Regions from separate parts of the Shewanella rhizosphaerae genome, predicted to be linked through region 2. Evidence: predicted binding sites of a transcription regulator. Region 2 holds the regulator's gene; the other holds the start of a gene.
The links. The regulator MetJ, encoded in region 2, represses methionine synthesis genes. The targets are predictions, from matches to a motif close to TAGACGTCTAGACGTCTA.

Region 1 (10,456 bases), 220 kb from region 2:
CTGGGCTGGCACAACAAGTGTGGCAAGGGCCACTCAGAAGATACCATCACCAGTGGCCTGGAAGGGGCCTGGACTCAGGCGCCGACTAAGTGGACCTCGCTCTATCTGAGTAACCTGCTGACCTACGACTGGCAACAGACCCGCAGTCCTGCCGGTGCGATCCAGTGGATCCCAACCGACGAGTCGGTGCAGAAGGCCGTGCCCGATGCTCATGTCAAAGGTAAGTTTCATGCGCCCGTGATGACCACGGCGGATCTCGCGCTCAAGTATGACCCAGAGTATCGAAAGATCGCCGAGCGCTTCCTGGCCGACCCGGAAGAGTATCGTCTGGCCTTTGCCAAGGCCTGGTACAAGTTGACCCACAGAGACATGGGGCCTGCCCGTAACTTCCTCGGTAAAGAGGTGCCTCAGGGCAGCTTCATCTGGCAAGATCCAATCGATGATAAGACCCAATCGCGTCTCAGCGCCGGCGATATCAAGCAGCTTAAAAAAGCCATCAGCAAGTCTGGGCTGAGCGTTGCCGAGCGCGTGCGCCTGGCCTGGGCGTCGGCGGCCAGCTATCGTCAATCAGATATGCGTGGCGGCGCCAATGGGGCGCGTATCGCTCTGGCTCCGCAGAAGGATTGGGCGGTGAACAACCCAGCCGAAACCGCCAAGGTGTTTAAGACGCTGGAGGCGATTCGTGCCGACTTTAATAAGGGCGCCGGTAAGAGTCAGGTTTCCTTGGCCGATCTTATCGTACTCGCGGGGGCGAGCGCCCTAGAGCAGGCCGCCAAGCAGGCGGGCTTTGAGGTCGCCGTGCCTTTCACCCCAGGACGAGGTGATGCCACACAGGCGCAGACGGACGAAAACTCCTTTAGCCTGCTGGAGCTGCATGCCGATGGCTTTAGAAACTACTTCGACGTAAACCACAGCTATAAGTCGCCCACCGAGATGCTGGTGGATAAGGCCGACCAGCTGGATCTGACGGTGCCCGAGATGACAGTGTTAGTCGGTGGCCTGCGTGCCCTCGATGCCAACTATCAAGGGACTAAGCACGGGGTGTTGACCCAGCGTCCCGGCACGCTTAACAATGACTTCTTCGTCAACCTGTTAGATATGTCGACCCTGTGGCAGAAGTCAGATGTCGATGGCATCTATCAGGGGCTGGATCGCAGCAGCGGCAAACCTAAGTGGACCGCCACCTCGGTGGATCTCATCTTCGGCTCTAACTCTGAACTGCGCGCGGTTGCCGAGGTATATGCCTTCGATACCTCTAAGCAGAAGTTTGTCGATGATTTCGTCGCCGCCTGGGTCAAGGTGATGAATTTAGATAGATAACAGGGGAGTGTCGGTCTGATGACCGTTGTAAGTCGTGGAACTCCGTTCCACACCTGGGAATGTGCGGCCTGACGGCCGAGATAAGTCGTGGGACTCCATCCCACACCCGGGCAAGAGGGGGGATCTCCAGCAATCCCCCTCTTGCATCTCCCCTTGCCGCCCCAGACGAAGTTACATGCATTAGTTAGGAGCCTCATACTCCAATGAAAATCGCCTAACGACTCGGATGGGACTCCTGTCCCCCCGAGCCTTAGCCATCGTCCATGATGGCTATACGGCATTTTCATCTGCGTATTTCGGCAACTTCGATGGGGATTTGTTGTAGCCACAACCGGTAATGATAGGAGGTTAGCTTGCCAGATGAGGGAAGTGATTAGAGCAAACTTTTTTGGATATTAACGTCTTGTGATTCCATCCCACACCCGGTCAAGAGGGGGATCTCCAGCAATCCCCCCTCTTGTATCTCCCCCTGCCGCCCCAGACGAAGTTACATGCATTGGTTAGGCGCCTCATACTCCAATGAAAATCGCCTAAAGATTCGGATGGAACTTCTGTCCCCCCGAGCCTTAGCCATTGTCCATGATGGCTACACGGCATTTTCATCTGTGTATTTCGGCTCTGGCATCCTGCTTCGCTCTAATTCCTGCATCCGTGTAGTCGTCGGTAACTTCAATGGAGGGCTATCAGATATGAAATATAGTAGCTAAAATTACGATTAGAAAATACAACTAGATTTCTTACTCTATATCTAGTTCCTGTGTTGAATAGTTCGTGATTTTTAGAATTAGTCGATGCTTTGCATAATGTTTTGGTAGGTTGGTTAAATAACAAATTTAGTTAATAAATGTGTCAGTTGAACTGGTCTGTATCATATTGGTATAAAACTAATGATGTGAAAGCGTTGTGGATTTATGTTTCTATCTTAGTATTTGAATCTGTGTTCTAATATTGCCTTTCGGCTCTTGTTTTTAACGCATATAGAGCCGAAAGGTAAATTTAAGGTTTTATTCTGAGCTTTTCATTCTTTTTAGATCGATGATAATTACAGAACCTCCACCACCTCTTACTGTTGCGCTTCCATCTCCAAAATATACATTGATACCTTCTATTGTGACTAAGTAGTTAGCTAGTGCGACTAAATCACCAACTTCTTGTTGATTTTTTTGACTGTCTTTTACATTTCTTAGGTACTCATTGACAGTATACTTTGAACGAGGGATTCTCTTCCCTGTAGCATCGTAGGCATCTTTAAAGGTCAATTCAATAGTTATTCTAGTTCCACCATATAATACTGCGTGGGATACGCCGAATGTAACAGATGTATTATCCTTGAATACAAAATTTACGTTTACACTCATTGGGTTAGATAAAGAGATTATGCCTTTTCCAATGCCAAAGTTATTCCTTATTACTGCCCATTGTGAATCTGCAACTGAATATTGCTCTTTCATTTCAGGCATATTGTTAATCAGCTCTGTTGCATACCCAGTGAAATCTTCTTTAGCTTCTAGAGCCGTGAAAGCAGAATCAAAGCTGCCATCTTCTGGCAAAACAATAGGCGAGCTAAAAAGCTCTTTTTGAGCTTTCATTTGTGCAGCTAAAATTTTTAGGATAGGCGTTCCCATTGTTTGAGCTAATTGGCTATTTGGGCCATGAGTTGTAATGTGCTTGGCCCAGTATTCAGGTCTATAACTCTCTTCGTCCCAATCACTTCCACCACTACTTATGGTTCTATATTCATCAATCGTAATTTGACTATTTTGAACATCATAGACGTATACTTTATATGTGTTTGAATTACTTATATCACTGGCCATGAGGCTTTTTTGTGCCGCAGTACAATCACTGCAATCTACGATTGCATTCGTTTGAGCTTGTGCAAATAAAGATGCAAAAAATAGTATTAAAGTTGAGGGGATTTGTATTAGTTTATTCATGTTCTACATACTCCTTTATTGAGAACAGATTGTTGTTTTTACATATATCGAATGTAAAGGGAGGGTAATATCCTGTCAACCCATAAATATTAATGGTTTTTTGCTGTTTTTGTAGGGGGTTATTTTTAAATATGTTTGTTTTGAATTTGTTTTGAATTTGTTTTGAATTTGTTTTGAATTTGTTTTGAATTTGTTTTGAATTTGCTTTGGGTTTGTTTTGAATTTGCTTTGGGTTTGTTTTGAATTTGTTGTTGGCTTGCTGGGGCATTTTGTTTCTTATGTTGGTTTTTTGACAATTCTTATATTTTTTGAGGATAACGCACTCAATGGGTTAAATGTATAGACGTTGTGGGTACCGGGTGAAGATGGAGCGAGTAAAAGGCTGAGCAGCATAGGGCTAGCATTTTATATTGCTATGGTGAGCATCATTTTATCTGGGCTAATATTTTCTAGCCTGTATCCCAGCTCGTTTATGGGCATAATCACTCAAAGTTTTCTAAATGCCATAGTTTACGCGCTTGTAGTGGCGATTCCCTTCATTGCCCTAGAAAGGTATTTAACTCAAAAAGGTATCCTGTTAGATACCAATGACCAGGGGGACTGACCCTTCAGAATAGGTTAGATGCTACAACAAGTCCCCATCGAAGTTGCCGAAATACGCAGATGAAAATGCCGTGTGACCATCATGGATGATGGGCAAGGCTCGGGGGGACAGGAGTCCCATCCGAGTCGTTAGGTGATTTTCTTTGGAGTATGAGGGCAAACAACTTCGTCTGGGGCGCCGAGGGATTTCCAAAAGGGGAACAGGCGCTTTTCCCCTTTTGGTCGGATGTGGGTTGAAGACCCACGACTTCTGCGGTAGCAAGACCGCTAATCTTCACGGATATTGGGAGGTATCCCAACATTTAATTCCAAACGAAGTTTGGACAATCAAAGGAGTCAAGGTTATGACTCCTGATCACTTCCCGTTAAACATCATAATCGAGTACCGGCGCCAACCAGCGCTCTGTCTCCTCGATACTCATCCCCTTACGCTTGGCGTAATCCTCCACCTGATCTTTACCTATGTTGGTCACGCCGAAGTAACGTGACTGTGGGTGGGCGAAGTACCAGCCGGAGACGGCGGCGGTGGGGAACATGGCGTAGCTCTCGGTGATCTTGAGATCTATGGTCTCGTCGGGCTTTAGTAGCTCCCACAGCAGGCCTTTCTCTGTGTGATCCGGGCAGGCGGGGTAACCGGGGGCCGGACGTATGCCCTTGTATTTCTCGCGGATCAGCGCCTCGTTATCCAGGTTCTCATCGGCGGCGTAGCCCCAGAACTCCTTACGCACCCGCTCGTGCATCCGTTCGGCGAAGGCCTCGGCCAGACGGTCGGCTAGACACTTGAGCATGATGGCGCTGTAGTCGTCATGGTTGGCCTCGAAGCGGGCCACATGTTCGTCGATGCCGTGTCCTGCGGTGACGGCGAAGCCACCCATGTAATCGGCGACGCCAGAGTCTTTCGGCGCGACGAAGTCGGCGAGACAGAAGTTGTCGTTGCCCACACGTTCTATCTGCATCCGCAGATGGTGAGTGGTCATCTCAACCTTGCTACGGCTCTCGTCTGTGTAGATCTCGATATCATCATAATTGACCGTGTTGGCCGGGAAGAGGCCGATGACCGCCTTGGCCGTGAGCCACTTCTCATCGATTATGGTCTTGAGCATCGCCTTGGCATCTTGATAGAGCTTGCGCGCCTCTTCGCCTACCACCTCGTCATCGAGGATCTTGGGGAAGTGGCCGTGTAGCTCCCAGCTGCGGAAAAATGGCGTCCAGTCGATGCGATCGACCAGGTCTTCCAGCGGATAGTCGTCAAACACCTGTCTGCCCAGTTGATTCGGAACGAAAGGCGTATGGGCGTTCCAGTCTTGCTGGCAGCGATTTTCCCGTGCGGCCTCCAGGGAGACGATCTGCTTGCGCTTGGCCTGTGAGTTGCGTTTGTCGCGCATCACCCGATATTCCTCGTAGGCGGCATCTATGGTCGCCTGACGGGTCTCCTTGTTGATCAGCTTGGCCACCATGGGCACGGCGCGCGAGGCGTCGGCGATATAGATGGCGCCTTCGGGGGCGTGGGGTGCGATTTTCACTGCGGTGTGGATCTTGGAGCAGGTGGCGCCGCCTATGATGGAGGGAATATTCAGCCCCGCCTTGTGGAAGGCTTTGACGTTGTGCACCATCTCATCCAAGCTCGGGGTGATAAGCCCCGACATGCCTATGATATCTACCTTTTCCGCCTTGGCGACCTCTATGATCTTCTCGACGGGCACCATGACGCCGAGGTCCACCACCTCGTAGCCGTTACAGGCTAGCACCACGCCGACGATGTTCTTGCCTATGTCGTGCACGTCGCCTTTAACCGTCACCATGAGGATCTTGCCGTTGGACTCGCCCTCGACTTTTTCCGCCTCTATGTAGGGGTTGAGGTAGGCCACCGCCTTCTTCATCACCCGCGCCGATTTCACCACCTGGGGCAGGAACATCTTGCCCGAGCCAAACAGATCGCCGACCACGTTCATGCCATCCATCAGCGGGCCTTCGATCACATCCAGCGGACGACTGGCCAGCTGGCGGGCTTCTTCGGTGTCCTGGTCGATAAAGTCGGTGATCCCCTTGACCAGGGCGTGCTCCAGCCGTTTGTTGACTGGCCAGCTGCGCCACTCGAGATCTTCCTTCTTGGCGCCCGCCGCACCGTCGCCACGGTACTGCTCGGCGATCTCCAGCAGTTGTTCTGTGTTGTTGGACCCTTCCACCGGGCAGGGCAGATTCTGCACCACGGCCTCTACCCTGGCCTTAAGCTCGGGATCGATATCGTCATAGATCGCCAGCTGCCCGGCGTTGACTATGCCCATGTCCATCCCCGCTTGGATGGCGTGATAGAGGAACACGGCGTGGATCGCCTCGCGCACCGGGTTGTTGCCACGGAAGGAGAAGGAGACGTTAGACACGCCGCCGGAGATCATGGCATGGGGCAGGGTACGTTTGATCTCGCGGGTCGCCTCGATGAAATCCACCGCATAGTTGTCGTGCTCGTCGATGCCGGTGGCGATGGCGAAGATGTTGGGGTCGAAGATGATATCTTCCGGCGGGAAGCCGACCTTATCCACCAATACCCGGTAGGCGCGGGTACAGATCTCTATCTTGCGCGCCATGGTGTCGGCCTGGCCAACTTCGTCGAAGGCCATGATGATGGCCGCCGCGCCGTAGCGCTTCACTAGGGTGGCCTGCTCGATAAACTTGGCCTCGCCCTCCTTGAGGGAGATGGAGTTCACCACGCCCTTGCCCTGAATGCACTTGAGTCCGGCCTCGATCACCTCCCACTTGGAGGAGTCGATCATGATAGGCACCCGGCTGATGTCCGGCTCGGAGGCGATAAGGTTGAGGAACTTCTGCATCACCTCGACGCCGTCCAGCATCCCCTCGTCCATGTTGATATCGATGATCTGGGCACCGTTTTCCACCTGATCCCGGGCCACCGACAGCGCCTCTTCATATTCGCCCGTCTTGATAAGGCGTAGAAACTTGGCCGAGCCGGTCACGTTGGTGCGCTCGCCCACGTTCACAAACAGGGAATCGGCATCTATGGTCAGCGGCTCCAGGCCTGAGAGGCGACAGGCCACCGGCAGATCGGGCAATTTACGGGCGCTATGCTTGATGACGGCGGCGCGGATCGCCTTGATATGGTCTGGCGTGGTGCCGCAGCAGCCGCCTATGATGTTGAGCAGGCCTTCCTCGGCCCAGGGGCCAATCACCTCGGCCATCTGCTCCGGGGTCTCGTCATAGCCGCCAAACTCGTTGGGCAGGCCGGCGTTGGGGTGCGCCGACACATAGCACTCGGCGATCTTCGACAGTTCCTCCACATAGGGGCGCAGCTCCTGTGGCCCCAAGGCGCAGTTGAGGCCGATGGAGAGCGGCTTCACGTGGCGCAGCGAATTATAGAAGGCTTCTGTAGTTTGGCCCGTCAGGGTGCGGCCCGAGGCATCGGTAATGGTGCCCGAGATCATCACGGGCAGGCGTTGGCCCAGTTGTTCGAACAATGTCTCGATGGCAAACAGCGCCGCCTTGGCATTGAGGGTATCGAAGATGGTCTCGACCATGATGATGTCCGCGCCGCCCTCGATAAGGGCCTGGGTCGACTCGATATAGGCTTCCACAAGGTCATCGAAATGGATATTACGATAGCCAGGGTCGTTCACATCCGGGCTGATAGAGCAGGTGCGGTTGGTGGGGCCGAGAACCCCGGCCACATAGCATTGACGGCCGGTTTCGGCGGCCACCTCATCACAGGCGGCGCGGGCGAGGCGAGCGCCTTCTAAGTTGATCTCCCGTGACAGCGACTGCATCTCATAGTCGGCCATGGCCACCTGAGTGGCGTTGAAGGTGTTGGTCTCTATGATGTCGGCGCCTGCCAGCAGGTAATCTCTGTGGATCTGCTTGATAAGCTCGGGTTGGGTCAGCACCAACAGGTCGTTGTTACCCTTGAGATCGCAGGGCCACTCGGCAAAGCGTTCGCCGCGAAAGTCGGCCTCCTCCAGTTTGTGGTTCTGGATCATGGTGCCCATGGCGCCGTCGAGGATCAAAATTTCCTTATCGAGCCGCGCGCGGATCGCGTCGTTAATCTGCCTTACGTTTCGAACAGGGGATTGGGTCGCCATAACTTTCACCTACTTCAACTGACCTATTGCCTAAACTGCCGCGTCTATCGATTTGACGTGCTATTTTTATTTTGGATGTATAAACGTATAGACGTCTATACTAATCGACTTATAATACCCAGGGCAAGTCAAATGAGTATAAGCTTAAATCTGGTTTGGCTTCGAGGAAGAATGGCGGCTAAGCCGCGTTCTCATGGCAAAAGGCTCTCCCCTTGAAAGTGGGTGAATCTGAAAGTTTTTCAAGGCCTTATTTATCTTTCATTGCCAAGGGATACTTCCAGAGAGTATCCTGCTAACCATCTAGATTTTAAAGGTTTAATGCTGCAGTTATGACGCAAACGACACTCTATTTGATGCGCCACGGCGAATGTGAAGGCGGCAATCTGCTGCGCGGCCATAGCGATCAACCTCTCACAGAGATAGGCTTCGCCCAGATGCAGCTGGCCTATGCCAAGCTGCCCCAGGCGGTGGACAGGGTGATCAGCTCGCCGCTCAAGCGTTGCCGTGTATTTGCCGAGCACCTCACCGCTAAGAATCAGGTGAAGGTGGCCCTGGATGCCGGGCTCAAGGAGATCTACTTCGGCCGCTGGGATGGCCAGCCTATCCCTGAGCTGCATGCCGATCATGGCGAGGAGTTGAGTGCCTATTGGCAAGACCCTTGGGCCAATCCGCTGCCCGAGGGGGAGCCCATGGCTGAGTTCGAGCGGCGTGTCGACGAGGTGGTCGAGCAGTTGGTGCATCAGCATTGCGGCGAGGCCTTGTTACTGCTCACTCACGGCGGCGTGATACGCCACCTGATGGCCAAGGCCCTGGGGGTAGAGCGCGCCGTGGGCTTCTATACCCGGCTGAGTTTGGACTACGGCAGCGTGGTCAAGATAAGTCACTATCGCGACAAGGCGGGGGAGGGCTACTGGCGTCTGCACTGGCATGACGCCGATTGAGTCTGTCCTTGTGTCTGCGGCAAAATTTAGCATAATAACCGGGCGCAGGGACCGCCTGCGCCGGGAGTATGGTGTCGAGATCGCCAAGGCGATAACTCGGACTTAATAGGGAATTGGGGAAGGCCTCGCGCCGCTAGCCCAAACTGTGCCCGCAACTGTGAGTGTGCCGCTAGGTCTAAGTCGACCGGTTTGCCACGAGTCAGGATACCTGCCTACTCTCCAACCACTATCTCAAGCGGGTGACTTGAGGGAGCCAATAGATGAAGAATACCTCGGGGCCGAGTCTGGTCCAAGGGCGAGGGCGCCTCGGCGCTGCTCCCCGGAGGGCGCGATCTTGAGCGCCCCTAGTCAGGCATCACAAACAGAATCACTCCTGTCTCACGGCGCCAGTGAAGGATCGAACCTAGGTGCAGGCGATGGCGCCTGCGCGCGCCCGGCGCTGTCGGTACGGGATCTCAGCTGGCGCTGCGGCGAGCGCGCCATCCTTTCTGGGGTCAAGTTGGATCTGCTAGAGGGTAAGATGCTGGGGATCATAGGCCCCAATGGCGCTGGTAAGTCCAGCCTGCTGCGCTGCCTCTATCGTTTCCTTACGCCTAGCAGCGGCGAGATCCAACTGTTTGGTCAGCCAATCGCCAGCCTGAGCGCCAGGGCCTTTGCCCGCGAGGTGGCCGTTGTGCTGCAAGACACGCCTCAGCATTTCGACATGACCACGGCCCAGCTGGTGGCATTGGGGCTTACGCCACATAAGGCCGCCTTCTCCATGACCACTAAGGCTGACCGCCTGGCGGTGAGTCAGGCCCTGGAGACAGTTGGGCTCAAGGATCGCGCCGGACAGACCTATGCCTCCCTGTCCGGGGGCGAGAAGCAGCGGGCGCTGATCGCCCGCGCCATAGTGCAGCAGCCTAAGCTGTTGATCCTCGATGAGCCCACCAATCACCTGGATATCCGCTATCAGATCCAGATCCTCGAGCTGCTCAAGGCCCTGGGGGTGACTGTGGTGATCTCGATTCACGACCTCAATCTCGCCAGCGCCCTGTGCGATCAGCTTTTGCTGCTGGATCAGGGCAAGGCGGTGGCTCAAGGCTCGCCCAAACAGGTGCTGAGCGAGGCGCAGATCGCCAGGGTGTTCGGCGTCTGCTGTCAGGTATCGTCCCATCCACAGCACGGCAACCCGCAGATTAACTATTTCTATGGCTATCACCTTCAAGATGGCGGTCAGAGTGCTCAGCACTGCAATGACTTGGGTGACCAGCCCCTTGAGGCGAAGGAGGCTAACCATGATGAGCGCTAGCCTGAGTCTGGGAAGAGGCTATAGTCCGCTGCAACACCTGGCCTTCGTCTGCCTGGGACTGCTGACCCTGGCGACTCCTGTGCTGGCGGTGAGCTTCGGCGCGGCGCAGATAGGCGTCGCCGAGGTGCTTGAGGTGCTGCTGGCCAAGCTGAGCGGCGCCGATCCCGGCGGCGTGACCGCAAGAATATTGATTGAGCTGCGCCTGCCACGCATCCTGCTGGCCTTCATTGCCGGCTTCGGCCTGGCGCTGGCGGGCGCCGTGTTGCAGACGGTGAC
Region 2 (10,456 bases):
AGTAAGCCGACAGCGCCACCAGGGGCTCGCTGCCCGACTCGGGCGCCTTGCCATTCATCGAATAGGTGAAACAGCCCTGGATCCGTTCCTGATAGCTGTTCACCTTATCGTTCTTCTTGCGATAGGCAGGATAGGCCAGATAGGCGGCCCACAGGGGAGAGGCATTGGCCCTGCGCCCTGCATCCATATGGCAGTTGACGCAGTTCAGCTCGTTGCCCACATATTGGCCCCTAAGCTGTTGGGTATTAACGAATAGTTGATAGCCCAGGCGTACCTTGTCCCCGAAGGCACCTTCGGGAATGCTGGCAAGGGAGCGCATCTTAAGATAATCCGCATCCTGCGCTGGCGCCGCCAGTTTCAGCTCAGCCTGCTTATCGGGTAAGTCACCCGCCTGCACGTTATTGCCAAGGGCAAAAATGAGTAGGCCGCTGAGTGTCATTAGATTCCTGTTCATATCCGCCTCCCTACTTCAACGTGGCAAAATAGTCGGCCAGGGCCGCTATCTCATCTTGGCTCAACTTGCTGGCGATATTGCCCATCATGTTATCGATATCGCCCTTACGCGTGCCCGACTGCCAGGCCATCAGCTGTGTCTTAAGATAGCTGGCCTGCTGCCCCGCCAGACGCGGGAACTGGCCTCCACCTATCCCCGAGGGGCCATGGCAAGAGACACAAGCCGGCAGGGTGCGCTGCCAGTCCCCTTGATAGACCAAGGTTTCCGCCGCGCTCTGGTAGCTAGTCTTGCTGCCAAGTACCACAGGGGTAAAGGCTGGCAGGGGCTGAGCGGCAAAGTAATCTGCCACCTGATTGATGGCCTCTCCCTGCACTGTCATCGCCATGGGCGTCATGCTGGGGTTTTGTCTGTCGCCTTGCTGAAACAGGTGGATCTGCTTGGCAATATATTCGGAAGAGAGTCCGGCGATACGCGGCGCGATAGGCTCTATGCCCATCCCGGTCGGGCCATGGCAACTGCCACACAGGGCGGCGGCCGGTGGCATCTCGTTGGCGGCCATCGCCTGACTACTCAGGAAAAGCGCTGTTACTCCGATAAGCATTCTATACATATCAATCTCCTTATTGGCTGTGGTCAATCATAGAAGAAAAACCACACCAGGACTATTGATAATAGCTACAAAAAAGCCCCACCTATCGAGGCGGGGCTAGACGTCTATCCTGGCTAACGAAATGCTATTTACCGGGTCTTACGCCAAGGGTATGGCAGATGGCATAGGTTAATTCGGCGCGGTTCAGGGTATAGAAGTGGAAGTCTTTCACCCCTTCACGAGACAGCACCTTGACCATGTCGATGGCCACGTTGGCCCCTACCATCTGGCGGGTCGACGGGTCATCGTCTAGCCCCTCAAACTGCCTATGCAGCCAGCTTGGGATAGACACATTGGTCATGCCGGCGAAGCGTTTCAGCTGAGTAAAGTTGGTCACAGGCAGTATGCCCGGCACTATCTCCACATCGATACCAGCGGCCACGCAGCGGTCTCTGAATCTCAGATAAGATTCCACATCGAAGAAGAACTGGGTGATGGCGCGGTTGGCCCCCGCATCTATCTTCTTCTTGAGGTTGATCAGATCCGCCTGGGCATTGGGCGCATCCGGGTGCACCTCAGGATAGGCCGCCACCGAGATATCGAAGTCGGCCACAGATTTGAGCAGACGCACCAGGTCGTTGGCAAAACGGGTCGGCTTAGGACTGCCCGCGGGTAGATCGCCACGCAGTGCAACTATGTCACGTATACCCGAGTTCCAGTAATGCTTTGCCAGCTCGACCAGCTCTTCATCGCTGGCATCGACCAAGGTCAGATGGGGCGCCGCCACCAGATCTGTCTCCTTCTGAATACGCTCGATCACCCCGTGGGTACGATCGCGCACGCCAGAGTTGGCACCATAGGTTACCGAGACAAACTTAGGCTTGAGCGGCTCCAGGCGTCTGATGGAGTTCCACAGAATGGTTTCCATCTCGGGGGTGGCCGGTGGGAAAAACTCGAATGACACATTGATATCACCATTAAGCTCAGACAAGCTTTGATTCAATGAATTGGCGTGTTGTGCGTGATGAAAAGCCATCTTAATTCCCTCAGACCTAGAGCAAAAAATATTTTAGACGTTTGGACGTCTATATGTCCATATACTAGAGAAACTCAGAGTGATGTCAAGCCCAAAAACTGACTCAATAAAAAACAATCTGTTTATAAGATAGTCCGAAAGTGAAACGGCAGGCACAGGCAGGCCTATCTCACCAATTCATCCGGCGAAATGTACTGAAAGAGAGATATAAAGAAAAAGAGAAAAAGCTATAAAAAAGGCCGATGCACGCATCGACCCTTTAAATTACTCTTGCAGGAGATCCCGGCAGATCTGCGCCAGATCCGACTGCACCGCAGCAGCCGTCACCTCGCGCCCGGCGCCCGGGCCACGTATGATCAGCGGATTGTCCTGATAGAAATCGCTGCGAATGACGAAGACATTATCGCCCGGCGTCAAATTGGCATACGGGTGGCTCCTATCGACCCACTGGATTCCCACCTTGGCCTTGAGTTGGCCCTGGTCTGAATCCAATGACGCCACATACCTGAGCACCTTGTTCTGCTCGGCCGCTGCCTGATACTGCTGCAACATCTCGCCATCGAGCTCCGCCATACGCTTGATGAAATCATCCAGCGGGATCTCGGCCAGCTTAGTCGGCACCAGAGACTCCAGCTCGATATCGTCCAGCTCTATGTCGTAACCTATCTCACGGGCCAAGATCAGCAACTTGCGCTGCATGTCCCGGCCGGAGAGGTCGTCGCGGGGATCCGGCTCGGTAATACCCAGCCCCTTAGCCTCCAGCACCAGCTCGGAGAAGGGTTTCTTGGCATCATAGTGCTCGAACAGCCAGCATAGGGTGCCGGAGAAGATGCCGCCGACCGCCTCTATGCTGTCACCGCTGTTATGCAGATCGTTCAGCGCATGTTGCACCGGCAGGCCCGCACCACAGCTGGCGTTATAACGCCAGAACAGACGACGATTGCCCAGCTGCTGCTTCAGCTCCTGATAGAAGGCCAGCGGCCCAGAACCCGCCAGCTTGTTGGCGCTGACGATATGAATGCCGCGAGCAAAAAACTCGGGATATTGCAGGGTGAGATCGGCGCTAGCGCTGATATCCAGGGCGATCAACTCATCGCAATTTAGTGCCTGCAACTGCTCGAACAGATGGGTGTACTGCCAGCCGGTGCCGCGCTCCTCAAAGGCCTGTTGCCAGCTGCTTAAGTCAATATCTGTCTCACTCAGCAGCGCCTTCTTGGAACTCAAGAGTCCTACCAGCTCGACGCTGACCTCAAGCTCCTTATTGAGCACGGGGCGGGCACGTTTGAAGAGATCGATCCAGGCTTCGCCTATGTTGCCTATGCCCAGCAGCAGGACACCGATACGCTTGCGCGGACCGGCGCAGCGTCTGTGCACCTTCTGGGTCAACAGGTTTACCTGCGCCTTAGGCACCAGGGTCACCAGGCTAAGGCCATCATTACACAGAGGATGCGCCTCACGGCTCAACAGACGCGAGAAGCCGCGGCGATAGAGGCTGGCATCGGCGCTCACCAGGGCCACCAAGCCGAGATCGTCGCGCAGCTGTAACTCATCGATTCCCAGCTCGCTGCGCTTGGCCTCGAAGATCGCCTGGGCCTGCTTCTGATTCTCATGGGTAAAGGCCAGCTCGGCGCGGCCGTGGGCCAACGACCAATAGGCCAGTGGCGTCAGGCCAGCCTGGGCAAAACAGGCCAGCAACTGCGGTAACTCGACCCCTATGGTCAGACTAAACAGACTGACGCTGGAGAGGCTGGTCACCACAGGGGCACTGGCCGACGAGCTCTTAGGGGCGATCAGGGTAAAATCTGTATGGGGGGCGTAGCTTGAACGCACCGCCAGGCTGACTTCGGTGTCGAACAGTGGCTGCAGAGTGCGGTTATGCAGCACGGGAGAGCCAAGGTGCGCCAGGCGGTTCGCCTCGGTGAGCGACATGCTCTTAAGCAACTTGGCATCGTTAATTCGGTTCGGGTCGGCGTTAAATACGCCTTCCACATCTGTCCAGATGGTGACACGTTCGATATCCGCCAGGCTAGCCAGTAAGGTGGCGCTAAAATCTGAGCCGTTACGGCCCAGCAGCAGGGTATCGCCCTGCTCGTTGGCGCAGATAAAACCGGTGATCACCAGACGCTCTTGAGGATGGGCCTCGAGCAGCGCCTGCACCTTCTGGCGCGACTCGCCAAGGCGGATCTGCGGTACGGCGCCTTCATCGGCGACCAGTAGGGTGCGGGCATCGACATCGGTCGCCGCCACGCCAGACTCGCGCAACAGCGCCGCCAGCAGACGGGAAGACCAGCGCTCGCCGAAACTTACTACCTGGTTGCGTTGATAATCGTTGAGCTCATCGAGCGACAACAGGCTGGTCAGCTGCGACTTGTCGGTGGCCAGTCGCTCTCTCAGGCTACGGGCCTGCTCGTTGGAGAGCAGCTGCTCGATTAGATTCTGCTGGTAACTCACCAGCACCTGTAACTCTTCCTGCCACAGCTGATCTGTGTCGCACAGCTCCAGCAGGCGATATAGGAAATTGGTACTCTTGCCCGCGGCCGACACTACGATAAGATCATCGCTGTGGCCATGGGTCAGTAAAATGTGGGCGACGCGGCGGTAACAATCTGCATCCGCTAAACTAGAACCACCAAACTTATGCAAATGACAACGTGTCATTATCTGCTCCTCAAACCCTTTAACTACTTACCGCGATAGCCGCTTCTAAACCCGCAAGAATATCTGCCACCAGATCCTCGCCATCTTCTATGCCCACTGACAAACGGATCAGGGTATCTTTCACGCCCGCCTCACGGCGCGCCTCTGGGTCCATGGCTCTGTGGGTCATGGTCGCGGGAACCGCCACCAGACTCTCTACGCCTCCCAGACTCTCGGCTACCGAGAAGTATTGTAACGCATCTAAAAAGGCAACGAGTGCCGATTCGCCACCTTTTAGCTCAAAACTCAGCATAGCGCCGAAGCCCTTCTGCTGTCTGGCCGCAATTTCATGGCCTGGATGCTCGGCAAGCCCCGGATAATACACTTTTTCCACCGCCTTGTGGTCACAAAGCAGTGCCAATACCTTCTGAGCGTTGGCTTGGTGTTCACGAATGCGCACCGCCAGGGTTCTCAGCCCCCTCAGGGTCAGGTAGCTGTCGAAGGCTGACCCCGTCAGACCTAGGGTGTTCGACCACCAGTGCAGCAGCTCGCCCACCTCAGGGGCTTTGGCCACCACGGCGCCGCCCACCACATCGCTGTGACCATTGATATATTTGGTGGTGGAGTGCACCACGATATCGGCCCCCAGCAACAGTGGCTGTTGTAACACAGGAGAGAGGAAGGTGTTGTCCACCACCACCTGAGCACCCACCTTGTGGCTCGCCTGGGCGATGGCCTCTATATCGACTACTCGCAGCAGCGGGTTAGAGGGGGTCTCAAGCCACACCATCTTGGGTGACTGGCTCAGCGCCTGCTCGAGCGCGGCATCATCGGTTTGATCCACCACCAATAGCTTAAAAGCGCCCTTCTTGGCCAGGTTGGTGAAGAGGCGATAGCTGCCGCCATAGCAATCGTGAGGCACCACCAACAGATCCTCTGGGCCCAGCAGGCTAGTCACCAGTGTGATGGCGGCCATGCCGGTACAGGTCACCACGCCGGTCGCCCCTTGTTCCAGTTCGGCAATCGCATCACCGAGAATAGAGCGGGTCGGATTACCTGAGCGGCTGTAATCGAATGCCCGCGGCTGTTGATGCCCTTCAAACGAGTAGTTTGTCGACAGATAGATAGGCGGCACCACGGCACCGTGCTGAGTGTCTGACTCTATGCCTCGTCGTACGGCGGCGGTGGCTAGTTTACGCGCTGTCATCTTCAACTCCTCAAATTGGATCTGGGCAGGCACCTCGGCAAAAGAGATGTCTGGACGTCTAAATGTACCTAAGCCGATAGTGAGCGTCAACAACTTTTGGACGTTTAGACGTCCAAACATTTAGAAATCTATTTGCATTTGCCAAAAATTCGAGGCAATAATTTGACTGTAATTTGTAAGGGTTTAAAATCTGCACCGAATTTTAGAATTTACAGGTGAGTCAATGACTGAGTGGAATGGCGATTATATCAGCCCCTATGCTGAACATGGTAAGAAGAATGAGCAGGTAAAGAAGATCACTGTCTCTATTCCTCTTAAGGTGCTTAAGGTGTTAACCGACGAGCGCACCCGGCGCCAGGTCAACAACTTGCGTCACGCCACTAACAGCGAGCTGCTGTGCGAGGCTTTCCTGCACGCCTACACCGGTCAACCACTCCCCCAAGACGATGACCTGTCTAAAGACAAGCCAGATAGCATCCCAGCCGAAGTCAAACGTCTGATGACCGAGATGGGCATAGAGTGGGAAGAGATGGAGTAATCCACTCACACACGAATCGATAGAGGGATCGCTAGGCGGTCCCTCTTTTAGTTTTCAACCTTAGCCTGGAACATTGCAGTGCCTGCACTTCCGCTCGATCCTCATATTCTGGCGCTAGCCTCGCTTATCGTCTTCGTCGGCGCCCTCACCCAGAGCCTGATCGGTTTCGGCATGGCGGTCGTCGCCGCGCCCCTGCTCTACCTTATCGAGCCATCTCTGGTGCCTGCGCCCGTGATCCTGATGGGCTTCTCTATCGCCCTTCTAACCCTGATCCGTGAGCGTGGCGCCCTGGAATTCAACGGCCTGCAATATGCCTTACTGGGACGCATCCCCGGCGGACTGATCGGCGCCGGCCTGCTCATGGTCGCGCCCCAGGACGTGCTCGGCATGACCATCGCCATCATCGTTGCCATCGCCGTACTGCTGAGCCTGATGCGGCTCAACCTGGTGGTCAACCGCCGCAGCCTGTTTATCGCCGGCGTGATCTCGGGGATCTTTGGCAACATCGCCGCTATCGGCGGACCGCCGCTGGCCATACTGCTCTCGGGTAAAGATGCCAAGCAGTTTCGCGCGGCCCTGTCGGCCTTCTTCATCTTCAGCTCCACCATCGCCATAGTGATCCTAGGGCTTACGGGTCTACTGACCCTGCATCACTTCTACTGCTCGGCGCTGCTGCTCCCCTCTGTGCTGCTGGGTTACCTGATGGCCAATCGCCTGGTGGGACGCATAGACAAGAATAGGACCCGCATCATGACGCTGGTGCTCTGTAGCCTGAGCGCCATCTTGCTGGCCGCCAAGTCCTTAAGTGCCCTGCTCTAACACCTAGGCTCAAGAGAAGGCCGGCATCATAGCCGGCCTTATTGTTTCTAAAAAACCTATCTCTAGAAATGATAGGAGGTCTGAATCACCCCGCCCACGGCGTCATCTGTGCCCACCAGGCCGGTGAGATCCAGATTAAAGGAGCGGCCTATGGTAAAGCCTGTACCCAAGGTATAGAGGTTGCTACTGGTATCTTTCATATCGTGGCGATAGCCGACACGCAGGGCCAGCCAATCGGTCGCCCTCATCTCGCCGCCCAAACGCCAATACTGGGTCTCTCCTATCTCATCGAATCGCTTATGACCATTAAGATCCACATCTGTCGTCAGGCTGAAGTTATCCCAATCATAGGCCACACCTAAGGTATAGAGAGCCTCGACACGGTAGATAAACTTGCGCCCCATCGCCTCGACGGTGTCCAGCTTCTGGCTCACCAGGTTACGTCCCGACAGGCCTATGGTCATGCGTTCGAGTGGCTGAATGGCCACGCCGATATCCAGGTTTGCCACGGTATCGTCGTTGCGGTATTTGTTGTCGTCGAAATCATCGGCGTCAAAGTTGTTGGCGCTGACCACATAGTTATAGGTGTCGATACGCTGAAGCTTGGGCGAGATACCCACGGCGACCGGCATATTGACGATCGACAGCGGGAAGCTAAGGGCCACACCAAGATCTGAGATGGCACCGGCCACCACGGCCCCCTGTGAATCCAGATCGGTAACCGCAGGCGGATTGTTAGGGTCAAGATTGGTCAGGGCGTCTATGTCGCTGTCCTCGATCACCGCCACGCTCACCGCATCGATATAGGTCTTGTAAAAGATCGACATAGGCATGCGCTTGGTCGGTAAAACCACGGAAAAACCTAGCCCCACGCTGCCATAGGCATTTTCACCATCGAGGGACTTGAGATCGGCGACCAGCATGTCGCGGTAATTGGTGATCCCAGTGACGTCGCTGGCATTGATGGCCGCCTCCAGACCGTCATAGGAGGCCTGCAGGGCGTCGAACTTATCGGTCAGGTTATCGATATTGGCTGCCTCGGCGCCCAGCACGGGCAACATCACCGCGCCGCCGGAATACTTGGGGGCATGAATGGCTAACAGGGCGGGATTGATAAAGGCGGCACCTTCGCGGTTAGAGGCCGCGACCCCGGTTCCGCCCATGGCATCACTACGGGCCTCGTTGTAGAGGGAGGCGGCAGATACCAATGAGGCACTACCAGACAATAACACTGCGATGACCAAGCTAAGGTATTTCATCTCATTCACCCCGTTCATTATTTTTGTTCTCGCTCAGGAATCTACCCGAGTCGTCTTTAAAGATAGACTAAGACGGCTAAAAAGTGCTCTCAAAACAGCTCGATCAGACACTTTTTTTTAAATCATTTCGCCGCCCCTTCCCATTGCCAGAGAAACCTGCCGATTCGGTTCGCCACTCAGCCCGTTAAAACAGGCCCATTTGCAATACAAAAACAAGCAAAAATACCTATTTAGAGAGAGCTGAAATAATAAAGTGTGATCTAACTAGGTAGTTTCTCCCCGAGAGCAAGATCACAAGATAGCAAAACCTTAAAAACAAAAATCATTAAATTTCATTGCATTACACCTTGTTCATTAGATTTTTATCCATGATATTTTTATCAATTAGATTTTTTTCATGAAGGTGATCAACATCAAATTTACAACTACCCCCTTTTGGTAAATTTTCCAACAAGAAACAAGCATTTTGTTTCAGGTTAATAAATCGCTCAGAGTAGCGGTTAAGGAAAATGATGATGAAAAACGTTGCCAAAATAGCTACATGCTTACTCCTCGCCTTCACCGTAGGCGGACAAGTCTACGCCGTCGACGGTGGTAACCCTAAGAAAGGGAAACATCTTTATAAAAAAGAGTGCAAAGCCTGCCACAGCAAGGGCGATGCCGCCGGTGAACTCACGCCCATGAGCAAGACCATGAGCCAGTGGGATCGCTTCTTCAAGCGCGACATGCACAGCGCCCAACCAGACGTATTTAAAAAGCTCTCCGACAAAGAACGCCTTGATATCCAGCAGTTCTTATACGACCACGCGGCCGACTCAGATCAGCCACAGACTTGCGGTTAACCACAGATTTCGTAATCGAAGCGCTCATTCACCGCTCCCGATGAGCGCCTAAGGAGAGATTCACATGCGTACTCTACTGTCTATATTGATCGCTAACGCTCTGGCTATGTCAGGCTCAGTCTATGCCGCCGATAGCGATGCGCAAAAAATAGCCGAACTTAAACAACAACTTGCCGATCTCACCGAAGAGATCGATCAGATCAACAGCCGCGTCGATAAGAACGAGCGCCACACCGCTCTCGACCGATTAGAGATCACTGGCGATTTCCGTACCAAGGCCCATTCATTGCACTACCAAAATGTCACCTGGAACCCTGCAATCAAGGTGGACTTCAACGATTTTGGTGCTAAAGCCATGTCTGGTGCCTTTGGTATGCCTAACGATCCCAACTCCCCCCTGGGACAGATGATGGCGGCCAATCCGGATCTTGCCGCCGCCTTCCAGAGCGGCATGCTACAAGGCGTGATGCCTTACGTGCTGGCCCCCAAGACCACCCAAGATATCAACAACGACATCTTCTATACCACGCGTCTGCGACTCAACCTCAAGGCCAAGGTATGGGATAACGTCAGCTTCGCCGGCCGTCTCAGCATGTACAAAAACTGGGGCGACTCCACAGGTGTTCAAGTCTTCGACTCATGGCGCTCCTTCACCATGGACGGCACCAACAGTGGTAACACCAGCGGCGACTGGCTCAGGGTAGAACGCGCCTACTTCGACTGGAAGAACATAGGTGGCAGCAACACCTACCTCTCTATCGGTCGTCGTCCATCTACCTATGGCCCACCAACCCAATATCGTGAAAACGAGAAACGCGGCGGTACACCATCGGGTCACCTAGTTAACTTCAACTTCGATGGTCTAACTCTGGGTTACAAGCTGGGTGAGATCACCGGCATCGAAGGTCAGGTAGTGCGCTTCTGTTACGGCCAGGGCTTCGAGTCACAGTGGGGCAATGGTGAGATGTTTGGCGATATCGTCACCAAAGACACCCACCTAGGCGGCTTTAACATAGATGCCATCAACGACGGTAACCACTTCCTGCAATTCACCCTGTTTGGCGCCAAAGATATC

Region 1: metH (methionine synthase) is a predicted target of MetJ. The motif match lies at 8,029-8,046, and genes of this name have one in related genera.

The regions. Positions count from the first base shown of each region.
Region 1 covers NZ_CP080420.1:803,795-814,250, forward strand. The annotation lists gene katG (catalase/peroxidase HPI) at 1-1,320, shown strand, start outside; gene K0I63_RS03655 (hypothetical protein) at 2,325-3,257, opposite strand; gene K0I63_RS03660 (hypothetical protein) at 3,250-3,525, opposite strand; gene metH (methionine synthase) at 4,226-7,948, opposite strand; gene K0I63_RS03670 (histidine phosphatase family protein) at 8,278-8,889, shown strand; cobalamin riboswitch at 8,941-9,119, shown strand; gene K0I63_RS03675 (ABC transporter ATP-binding protein) at 9,224-10,180, shown strand; gene K0I63_RS03680 (FecCD family ABC transporter permease) at 10,167-10,456, shown strand, end outside.
Region 2 covers NZ_CP080420.1:579,111-589,566, reverse strand. The annotation lists gene K0I63_RS02655 (c-type cytochrome) at 1-439, opposite strand, end outside; gene K0I63_RS02650 (c-type cytochrome) at 465-1,064, opposite strand; gene metF (methylenetetrahydrofolate reductase) at 1,189-2,079, opposite strand; gene K0I63_RS02640 (bifunctional aspartate kinase/homoserine dehydrogenase II) at 2,344-4,737, opposite strand; gene metB (cystathionine gamma-synthase) at 4,757-5,923, opposite strand; gene metJ (met regulon transcriptional regulator MetJ) at 6,147-6,461, shown strand; gene K0I63_RS02625 (sulfite exporter TauE/SafE family protein) at 6,540-7,280, shown strand; gene K0I63_RS02620 (conjugal transfer protein TraF) at 7,343-8,539, opposite strand; gene K0I63_RS02615 (c-type cytochrome) at 9,052-9,381, shown strand; gene K0I63_RS02610 (DUF3373 domain-containing protein) at 9,446-10,456, shown strand, end outside.